Regions from separate parts of the Lysinibacillus sp. FSL K6-0102 genome, predicted to be linked through region 1. Evidence: riboswitches for the same ligand, from Rfam matches in the RefSeq annotation. Region 1 holds a riboswitch; each other region holds the start of a gene.
The links. Region 1 has a riboswitch for thiamine pyrophosphate ahead of thiC (phosphomethylpyrimidine synthase ThiC). Riboswitches for the same ligand answer to the same signal wherever they lie in the genome.
Positions count from the first base shown of each region.

Region 1 (3,284 bases):
ATATAGAGGCAGTCTTCTTTATGGTGAAAGCCGGAGAAATTGACCTAGAAGGAATTCAACACTACTATTAACACTGGAAGGGGGACATTGATATGATGTATCTCGGAATGATTTTCTTTCAAATTGTTGTACCTATTTTAGTGTTACTTGTAATAGGCGCTATACTACAAAAGAAATTTCGCTTTAATTTAAAAGCATTGTCTCAGCTTATTACATATTGCTTTATGCCAGCAGCTGTTTTTGTAAATTTATATGAAACACATGTGGAATTAACTGTACTGGGAGAGGTCGGATTATTTATTGTACTCTTTATCGGTAGTCAAATGATACTCAGTCACTTTATGGCAAAAGGGTTAGGTTTAGCTAGAACAGAGGCAGCTGTCTTTAAAAATAGTGTTGTGCTCATTAACTCGGGTAATTACGGTATTCCAGTGGCTCAAATGATATTTGCCACGCAACCTATTGGAGTAGCCATTCAGGTCATGCTCGTAATCTTTCAAAATATGACTACGTATACATATGGTTTATACAATTTAATTTCTTCTACAAAGTCAGGTATGACAATCATCAAGGATTTCTTTAAAATGCCTATTATTCATGCGCTGATTATAGGTGTCGCTATGAATTATTTTGATATCGGTATTCCACAGTTTATCAAAATACCAGTAGAACATGTGGCAGATGGATTTATTGCTGTGGCTCTAATTACTTTAGGTGCGCAATTATCACAACTAGAGATGAAATCAATGTTTAATAAAACCGTCTTTATCAGCTGTTTTACGCGACTAATTATTGGACCATCTGTTGCATTGGCCATTATTTATATATTGGGATTAGATGGAGTCGTCGCACAATCACTGTTTATAGCTAGTGCCTTTCCAACATCCCGCAATAGTTCTAGTCTAGCATTGGAATATGATGTAGAATCAGCAACAGCCGCGCAAGCTGTTTTATTTTCAACCATTGTAAGCTGTATAACTGTAACCATTGTGATCTATTTTGCAGAAGTATTATTTACCTAGCAAGATAAAAAATAACTTCCATCTCTTAGTATTATCTGCTACACTAGCATCAAACTAAATAGTATTAACTAGGGGAGTCTGATGAGTCAGGCTGAGAGGGAAACGCTACGAAGTTTCTTGACCCTTTGGACCTGATCTGGCTCATACCAGCGTGGGAAAGTTAAGAAGCTATTGCAGAGTATGCAATCAATAGACCTTTACATTCGTGGCCGGATCCAAATAATTATTTTGGATTCGGCCTTTATTTTTTGGATTGTTGGGGTGAGCTAGAATCGGTCCTTATATCAAAATAAATTTAAGGGAGAGAAGTAGCTCATGTCAGCAATTAGTGAAAAGAATATTACCATTATGTCCAGCTTTGAAGGAAGCAAAAAAGTATATGTGGAAGGATCACGCCCAGATATTCTAGTACCTATGCGAGAAATTGCATTAAGTCCGACAACAGGCAGTTTTGGAAATGAAGAAAATGCTCCTATTCGAGTATATGATACAAGTGGGCCCTATACAGATCCAGCCTACCAAGTAGATATTACGAAAGGTTTACCTGCCTTACGAAATGCATGGATTCAAGAGCGAGGGGATGTAGAAGCATATGAGGGACGCTCCATTAAACCGGAGGATAATGGCTTTCGTCATGTTGATGACCCGCGTATTCAAGAAAATGTCTTCCCGGAGTTGGCGAGAAAGCCTTTGCGTGCTAAAAAAGGTAAAAATGTGACACAGCTTCACTATGCACGAAAGGGAATTATAACGCCTGAAATGGAGTTTGTAGCGATTCGTGAAAATATGGATCCTGAATTTGTACGTTCAGAAATTGCAGCTGGGCGTGCTATAATGCCTTCTAATATTAATCACCCTGAGGCAGAGCCAATGATTATTGGGCGTAATTTTCATGTAAAGATCAATGCGAATATCGGGAATTCTGCTGTATCTTCTTCCATTGCAGAAGAAGTTGAGAAAATGACCTGGGCAACTCGATGGGGCGCAGATAATATTATGGATTTATCGACTGGTAAACATATTCATACAACTAGAGAATGGATTATTCGAAATGCTGCAGTGCCAGTGGGAACAGTGCCAATTTATCAGGCTTTAGAAAAGGTAAATGGTGTAGCAGAGGATTTAACGTGGGAGGTTTATCGTGATACTCTCATAGAACAAGCTGAGCAGGGTGTGGATTACTTCACCATTCATGCAGGTGTCCTTTTACGCTATGTACCACTAACAGCAAATCGTGTGACAGGTATTGTATCTCGAGGTGGCTCTATCATGGCACAGTGGTGTTTATATCATCATCAAGAGAATTTCCTGTATACACACTTTGAGGAAATCTGTGAAATTATGAAAGCCTATGATGTTGCTTTTTCCTTAGGTGATGGTTTACGCCCAGGCTCAATTGCAGATGCCAATGATGAGGCACAATTTGCAGAGCTTGAAACACTAGGCGAGCTAACACAGATTGCTTGGCAGCATGATGTTCAGGTAATGGTTGAGGGACCAGGTCATGTACCAATGCATCTGATTAAAGAAAACATGGACAAGCAATTAGAGGTTTGTAAGGAAGCGCCCTTCTATACATTAGGACCACTCACAACAGATATTGCTCCAGGTTATGACCACATTACATCAGCCATTGGGGCAGCCATGATTGGCTGGTTTGGTACAGCGATGCTTTGTTATGTGACACCGAAAGAGCATCTTGGTTTACCGAATCGCGAGGACGTTCGTGTGGGCGTTATCACTTATAAAATTGCTGCACATGCTGCTGATTTAGCAAAAGGTCATCCAGGTGCACAACAACGAGACGATGCACTGTCTAAAGCGCGCTTTGAGTTCCGTTGGCGTGATCAATTCAATCTGTCACTAGATCCCGAGCGTGCAGTGGAATATCATGATGAGACACTGCCAGCAGAGGGAGCAAAAACAGCACACTTTTGTTCTATGTGTGGGCCTAAATTCTGTAGCATGAGAATTTCACAGGATATTCGTAATTATGCGAAAGATAAGGATTTGAATACGACTGAAGCGATCCATCAAGGTATGAAAGAAAAGGCTGAGGAGTTTAAAAAAGCAGGCAGTCAAATTTACCAATAATGAAAGAAAAGGCTTATGTCAAAAAAATAGACATAGGCCTTTTCTTAATCAAAAAACTCCATGTGAATAGTGGATTCACATGGAGTGAAAGTTGGATTTGGATATCAATAATAAAGTGGAATATTAAACGTTTGTTGGTTGTTTTACATATGGATTTGTAAGGTCCAT
Region 1 covers NZ_JBBOPH010000001.1:243,618-246,901, forward strand. The annotation lists gene NYE73_RS01175 (AEC family transporter) at 93-1,022, shown strand; TPP riboswitch at 1,083-1,197, shown strand; gene thiC (phosphomethylpyrimidine synthase ThiC) at 1,338-3,116, shown strand; gene NYE73_RS01185 (catalase) at 3,240-3,284, opposite strand, start outside.

Region 2 (3,284 bases), 2.4 Mb from region 1:
GCAAGAAATTGAAGAAATCAAAATTACATTGGATGTCCTTGTGCCAAGTGAAGAGGTTGTCGTGACAGTAACGAAGGATGGTTATATTAAACGTACATCCATACGTTCTCATGCCGCTTCAAACGGGCAAGATTTTGCCATGAAGGATTCGGATTATTTATTGTATGAAGCAAATTTAAATACACAGCACCATCTACTGCTTTTCACAAATCGAGGCAATTATATTTATCAGCCTGTTCATGAGCTGCCTGATATACGCTGGAAGGATCTCGGCCAGCATATTTCAAGTATTGTACCAACAGGGGAAGATGAATCGATTATTGCGGTTTATGGTTTCGAAACCTTTGACCAGCCAAATACGTATGTTTTCACAGCCACAAAAGATGGCCAAATTAAGCGCTCACCACTCGCAGACTATGCGGTAACGCGTTATTCAAAGCCAATTAAAACGATGAATGTCAAGGCTGGTGATGCGATGATCTATGCATCATTTGTGACTGATGACGTGGAGCTGATGCTCACAACGGATACAGCCTATGCGATTCGTTTCCCAATGGAGGAACTACCTGTGACAGGTGTGAAAACAGGTGGTGTGAAAGGGATCACACTAAAAGATGGAGAAGCCTTAGTTGGAGTCAATGTATTACAGCCTGATGTTACCCAATATGTAGTGATTGTGACACAGCGTGGGGCCGTGAAAAAAATGAATGTCGCTGAAGTTGAAGTAGCAAGTCGTGCAAAACGTGGACTAAAAGTATTAACAGAGTTAAAAGCAAACCCTCACCGAATTGTGGCAGTTGTTCAAGCAACAGACGAGGAGCAGGTTGTGATTGAAACTGAAAAAGGTGTTCAAGAGATGATTGACGTACAAGCATTGTCTCGTGCGGATCGCCATTCCAATGGTTCATTTAAAGTGGATATTGCAACAGATGGAGCAATTTCTCATGTTGTAACAGCCAAAAAAGAACAGAAACCAAGCTAAATGCATGCCCAGTCTCTAAGGAGTACTGGGCTTTAAGCTCTATTCCAAAATAGCACCTTGTCATTTAAGTGAAACTATGGGTATAATAATCATCGAAAAGTTCATAGCGAAAGAATGTAGGGGGGCTAGTAATTGCTAGCTGAGATTGTGTCCGATAGACGCTGACCCTTTGAACCTGATTTGGCTCGTACCAGCGTAGGGAACATCTATTCAAAAAGCAAAGTTTTGAAGATTGATTGCAATACGTCTGGGAGGAATCCTAGGCGTTTTTTTATGTTTTCAAGCAACAGCTTGCCAACATTGTATACGCTTTCTTCTGGTGACAACATTCATTCATGAACACTTTCATATTACAAACTGGGAGGCTTTCGCATGAAAAAATGGTTTTTTATTTTATTGGCAGCACTATTGACATTAGTAGGCTGTAGTGACAAGGATGACAAGCAGGCTGCAGACAAGCTGAAAAAGGTGTCTGTGGTACTGGATTGGACGCCGAATACAAATCATACAGGACTATATGTTGCCAAAAAACTCGGTTATTTTGAGGAACAGGGTTTAGATGTTGATATTATTATGCCTGGTGAGGCGGGCGCAGATCAGCTTGTTGCTTCTGGAAAGGCGGATTTTGGCGTGAGCTATCAGGAAGGCATAACACAGGCACGAGTCCAGGATGTGCCGCTGGTCTCCATCGCAGCAATTATACAGCATAATACATCTGGCTTTGCTTCTATTGCTTCAAAGAGCATTACATCGCCAAAGGATTTTGAAGGTAAAACCTATGGTGGTTGGGGCGCGCCATTAGAGCAAGCCGTTTTACAATCACTCATGCAAAAAGAAAAGGCAGATATTAATAAGCTAGATATCGTCAATGCAGGGGATTTAGATTTCTTCACAATGATGGAAAAAGATATAGATTTTGCTTGGATTTATTATGCATGGACTGGGATTGAGGCTGAGCTGCGTGGGGAAAAGATTAATATGCTATATCTTACAGATTATAGTGATCAATTGGATTATTATACGCCAGTTTTAGCTACAAATGAAAAAATGATACAGGACAACCCGAATGTAGTCAAAGCCTTTGTGGCAGCTGCATCGAAGGGCTATGAATACGCAATTGAAAACCCAAGTGAAGCGGCTGATATTTTAATCGAAGCGGCCCCTGATTTAGATAAAGCGTTAGTGCATAAAAGTCAGGAATGGCTGGCTGATAAATATCAGGATGATGCCAAGCAATGGGGAGAGCAAAAGCTTTCTGTGTGGGAAAATTACGCGAAATGGATGTCAAGCAATCAAGTACTAGAGGGCGAATTTGATGCGAAAAAAGCCTTTACTAATGATTTCTTACCTAAAAAGGAGGCCAAATAAGATGGCAAATTCATTAATCAGTGTACAAATCATTCCGAAGACAGAGAAATATGAAGATGTTATACCATATGTCGATGCAGCAATTGCGGTGATCGATGCTTCTGGGGTGAAATATGAGGTACATCCATTGGAAACAACGATGGAGGGTGAGCTTTCAACATTGCTCCAAATCATTGAAAAAATGAATGAGAAAATGATTGAACTTGGTGCCATTAATGTCATTACACAAGTGAAAATTTTATATCAGCCAACGGGTATTACGATGGATACATTAACGGAGAAATATCAGTAATGAAACGTGCATTACAGAAGGGAAGGACGATAATTTTTATTGCCTTCCTCTTGTTCATATGGGAACTAATCGTGCGGTTTGCTGAAGTTCCTCATTGGTTAGTTCCCACACCAAGTAGTATTTTGTCAGAAGCCATCCAGTCGTATCAAACCTTTCTACCACATGCATTCGCTACAGTACAATTAGCTCTACTAGGTTTGGCCATTGGCATCGCTTGTGGGCTAACGGTGGCAATAGTGTTGCATCGATTTACATTTATTCGAGAACTGTTTTATCCAATTCTTATTATGTCGCAGAATGTTCCTATTCTAGTCTTGGCACCGCTCCTTATTATTTGGTTTGGCTTTGGCTTATTACCGAAGCTTATCATTATCTGTCTTGTGTGCTTTTTCCCGATTGTCATTGCAGCGATGGATGGATTTAGACAAACAGCTCCAGAATTAAAGCATTATTTTGCCATGGTTGGTGCTACAAGGGCACAAACCTTTTGGAAGCTGGAATGGCCTTATGCCTATCCTGCTATTTTTTCAGGCATTAAAATTGCGGCTACATATAGTGTGATGGGGGCTGTGATTGCGGAGTGGCTTGGTGCAAAAAAGGGTATTGGTGTTTACATGACCCTAGCCCAGTCCTCCTTCCGTA
Region 2 covers NZ_JBBOPH010000001.1:2,646,309-2,649,592, reverse strand. The annotation lists gene parC (DNA topoisomerase IV subunit A) at 1-982, shown strand, start outside; TPP riboswitch at 1,091-1,201, shown strand; gene NYE73_RS13415 (ABC transporter substrate-binding protein) at 1,355-2,350, shown strand; gene NYE73_RS13410 (thiamine-binding protein) at 2,352-2,642, shown strand; gene NYE73_RS13405 (ABC transporter permease) at 2,642-3,284, shown strand, end outside.
Region 2: it holds a riboswitch for thiamine pyrophosphate, as region 1 does, so the genes downstream of both, NYE73_RS13415 (ABC transporter substrate-binding protein) here and thiC (phosphomethylpyrimidine synthase ThiC) in region 1, are expected to answer to the same signal.

Region 3 (3,284 bases), 3.9 Mb from region 1:
TATGCTTTACAAGTACACACGTTGCAAATTCAGATTACCGAAGGGGCTACATACCTTCAAGGAAAAGAGAAGCAAGATTTAGAGGCGATGGAAGCAAGAGTAGAACAGCAGCGAATTTCCTATGAGGAAGCATTTAAACGTTTGCAACAGATGAATGGCTTTATACAAGCATGCCAAGGCTTTAGTGAAAGGGTGGAAGAAATAGCGAAAGAGCTTCATTTACTTGAACAAGAAGCAGGACGAGTAAAGGAGCTCTATGGATTATTAAATGGACAAAATTCGAAAAAGCTATCCTTTGAGCGTTATATACAAATTAACTACTTAGATCAAATTACAGAAGCTGCCAATATACGTCTGTATCATTTATCAAACGGTCAATTTGAGCTTAGACGTTCAGATAGATTAGAAAAGCATGCGAAGCAAAGTGGCCTTGGTCTTGATGTTTATGATGCTTATACAGATCAATTACGAGATGTCAAAACTTTATCAGGTGGCGAAAAGTTTAATGCTTCGTTGAGCCTTGCATTGGGGATGGCAGATGTGATTCAAAGCTACCAAGGTAATATTCATATTGAAACGATGTTTATTGATGAGGGCTTTGGCTCGCTCGATGAGGAATCACTAAATAAAGCAATCGATACATTAATTGATTTGCAGGATTCTGGTCGTATGATTGGCGTTATTTCGCATGTGCCTGAATTGAAATCTGCGATGCCAGCAGTTTTACATGTGGAAAAAACATTAAATGGCCATAGTCAAACCCATTTTGAAGTGAAATAAAACGAAGGCGTATTTCCTCTAAAAGGAATACGCCTCCGTTTTATTTTTTTCGAGTTGTGGTTGTAGGCGTTGTGCCCTTTTTTGCAGCCATTACTTTTTTTACGATAGGAATAACAATAGGTGCTAACTTAACGGCAGTTTTTACAACGTTTGATACTTTCATCCCAAAACAGCTCCTTTTACAATTACTACTACCTGTTTCACTTAAAAATAAAACATTAACGGATAACACGAACAGCCTGAATTATATTCCAAATCACAATACCTAGTGAGACGAGAGCATAGATGGCGAATGAAACAAACCAAATAATCATCACTGTATTATTACTGGAGGTTGGATCTAAACTAAATGTGGAAAAAACAAAGACAATAAAGAACAGGATGCCAAAAACAAAAGGAACTAAATGAGAGACAAGTGCACGAATCGAATGTTTTTTTACATCACTATCTTTAGTCACGAAATATACAATTAATGGAACGATAAAAGGGGCGAAGAAAATACTAAGATAACTAAAGGCAGCTAAAATTTTTTGATTCTCCATAGTTGTACCTCCTTTTTAAATATTTACGCATGAAAAACAGCAAAGTTTCAAAAAAATGATGTATGGAAGGTTGTAATCCTTCAATCCTTTGCGTACAATGAGAGTGTTCAAATAAATTCAGATGTAACGACCACAAGGGGAGCTGATGATGTCAGCTGAGACTGGGCACGTAATGCCTTGACTCTTCGAACCTGTAAGTTAACGCTTGCGTAGGGATGTGGATAGAAACCGACACTTGTACGATGTGAGGCTCTGTCCTGACATCGTTTTTTCGTCCGTAAAGGAAAAAAGGTGTCAGAAAGAGACATATCAGCGCTTTTCTATTCCTGCTCTTGTATCCTACATCGGAACAAAGGAGAGAATATGTATGGACAAAAAAAGACTATTAATGCTAGTGGAGATTGCGATTTTTGCAGCGATAGGTCTCGTACTGGATCAGGTTTCCTTTAAAGTATGGGCACAAGGCGGCTCAGTTAGTCTTGTTATGGTACCAATTATGTTAATAGCATTTCGCTGGGGCTTAGTAGCTGGTCTTACTACGGGACTACTTGTGGGTGTTATGCAAACAATGTTTGGTTCTTATATCGTGCACTGGCTACAAGGATTACTAGATTATGGTGTTGCTTTTACTGTTGTAGGATTAGCGGCGGTTGTACGTGGACCAGTGTTAGACGCTGCTAAACATATGAACAAAACAAAAATGGCACTTTATATAATCATAGGTACCGTTTTCGCGGGCTTCTTACGATACACAGCACATACAATTGCTGGTGCTGTATTTTTTGCCGAATATGCGGGTGACCAGAATGCATGGATCTATTCCATCATCTACAATGGTACATATATGCTACCAGCAACCATTTTAACGGCTGTCGTTGGTGTTCTTTTATTCACAGCCGCTCCCCAATTAATGCAAAGAAAATTTTAACGCTAGTCCCTTCACATGAGTGGAGGGACTTTTTTGTCGTGAATAACTCTTTTAGCACTTTGCAAAGTAGGAAAGCATACAATATTTAAAGCGTTTATCGTTATACGCATAAAAAGTTATGTTATATTAAAGAATAGATATTAGATGAAAGGGACGTTATACATGATTGTAAAAACGCAAGAAGAGATTGAAGCTTTTAAAAAAATAGGACGCATTTGTGCTGAAATTCGCGAAGCAATGAAAGCTGCCACAAAACCAGGTGTTACAACACTTGAGCTTGATGAAATTGCTGGTCGCATGTTTGCAGAGGCTGGCGCTATTTCAGGACCAAAGGGAGAATATGATTTTCCAGGGTATACATGTATTAGCGTCAATGAAGAAGTAGCACATGGTATTCCAGGAAAGCGTGTTATTCAAGAGGGAGATATCGTAAATATTGATGTTTCAGGCTCTTTAAATGGCTATTTTGCTGACACAGGTATTTCATTTGTTGTGGGTGATGGCTATGAGGACAAAGAAAAGCTTTGCCGTGTTGCTAAAAGTGCCTTTGATCGAGCAATGACAAAGGTAAAGGCTGGATCTAAATTAAATCAAATTGGTAAAGCTGTTGAACGCGAGGCAAATGCTAATGGGTTAACTGTTATTATGAATTTAACAGGTCATGGCTTAGGTCAATCTTTACATGATGAACCAAACCATATTTTAAATTATTACGATGCATGGGATTCTACTATTATGAAAGAAGGTATGGTCCTTGCGGTTGAGCCATTTATCTCAGCAAAGGCAGAGCATATCGTAGAAGCAGGTGATGGCTGGACATTCGTGACGCCTGATAAATCACTTGTAGCTCAAATCGAACATTCAGTCATTGTAACAAAAGATAAACCAATTATCTTAACGTCATTAGACGAAGAATAGGATGTAATGAAAAAATCCTGCTAACCAATTTATTTTTGGTAGGCAGGATTTTTTTTAATAAATAAAATGCCAACAAAGAGAACACCGCATAAAAATAAAGCGGCTGTAGTAACAAG
Region 3 covers NZ_JBBOPH010000001.1:4,139,145-4,142,428, reverse strand. The annotation lists gene NYE73_RS21125 (AAA family ATPase) at 1-780, shown strand, start outside; gene NYE73_RS21120 (hypothetical protein) at 821-943, opposite strand; gene NYE73_RS21115 (DUF4870 domain-containing protein) at 999-1,322, opposite strand; TPP riboswitch at 1,448-1,555, shown strand; gene thiT (energy-coupled thiamine transporter ThiT) at 1,690-2,250, shown strand; gene map (type I methionyl aminopeptidase) at 2,413-3,168, shown strand; gene NYE73_RS21100 (hypothetical protein) at 3,198-3,284, opposite strand, start outside.
Region 3: it holds a riboswitch for thiamine pyrophosphate, as region 1 does, so the genes downstream of both, thiT (energy-coupled thiamine transporter ThiT) here and thiC (phosphomethylpyrimidine synthase ThiC) in region 1, are expected to answer to the same signal.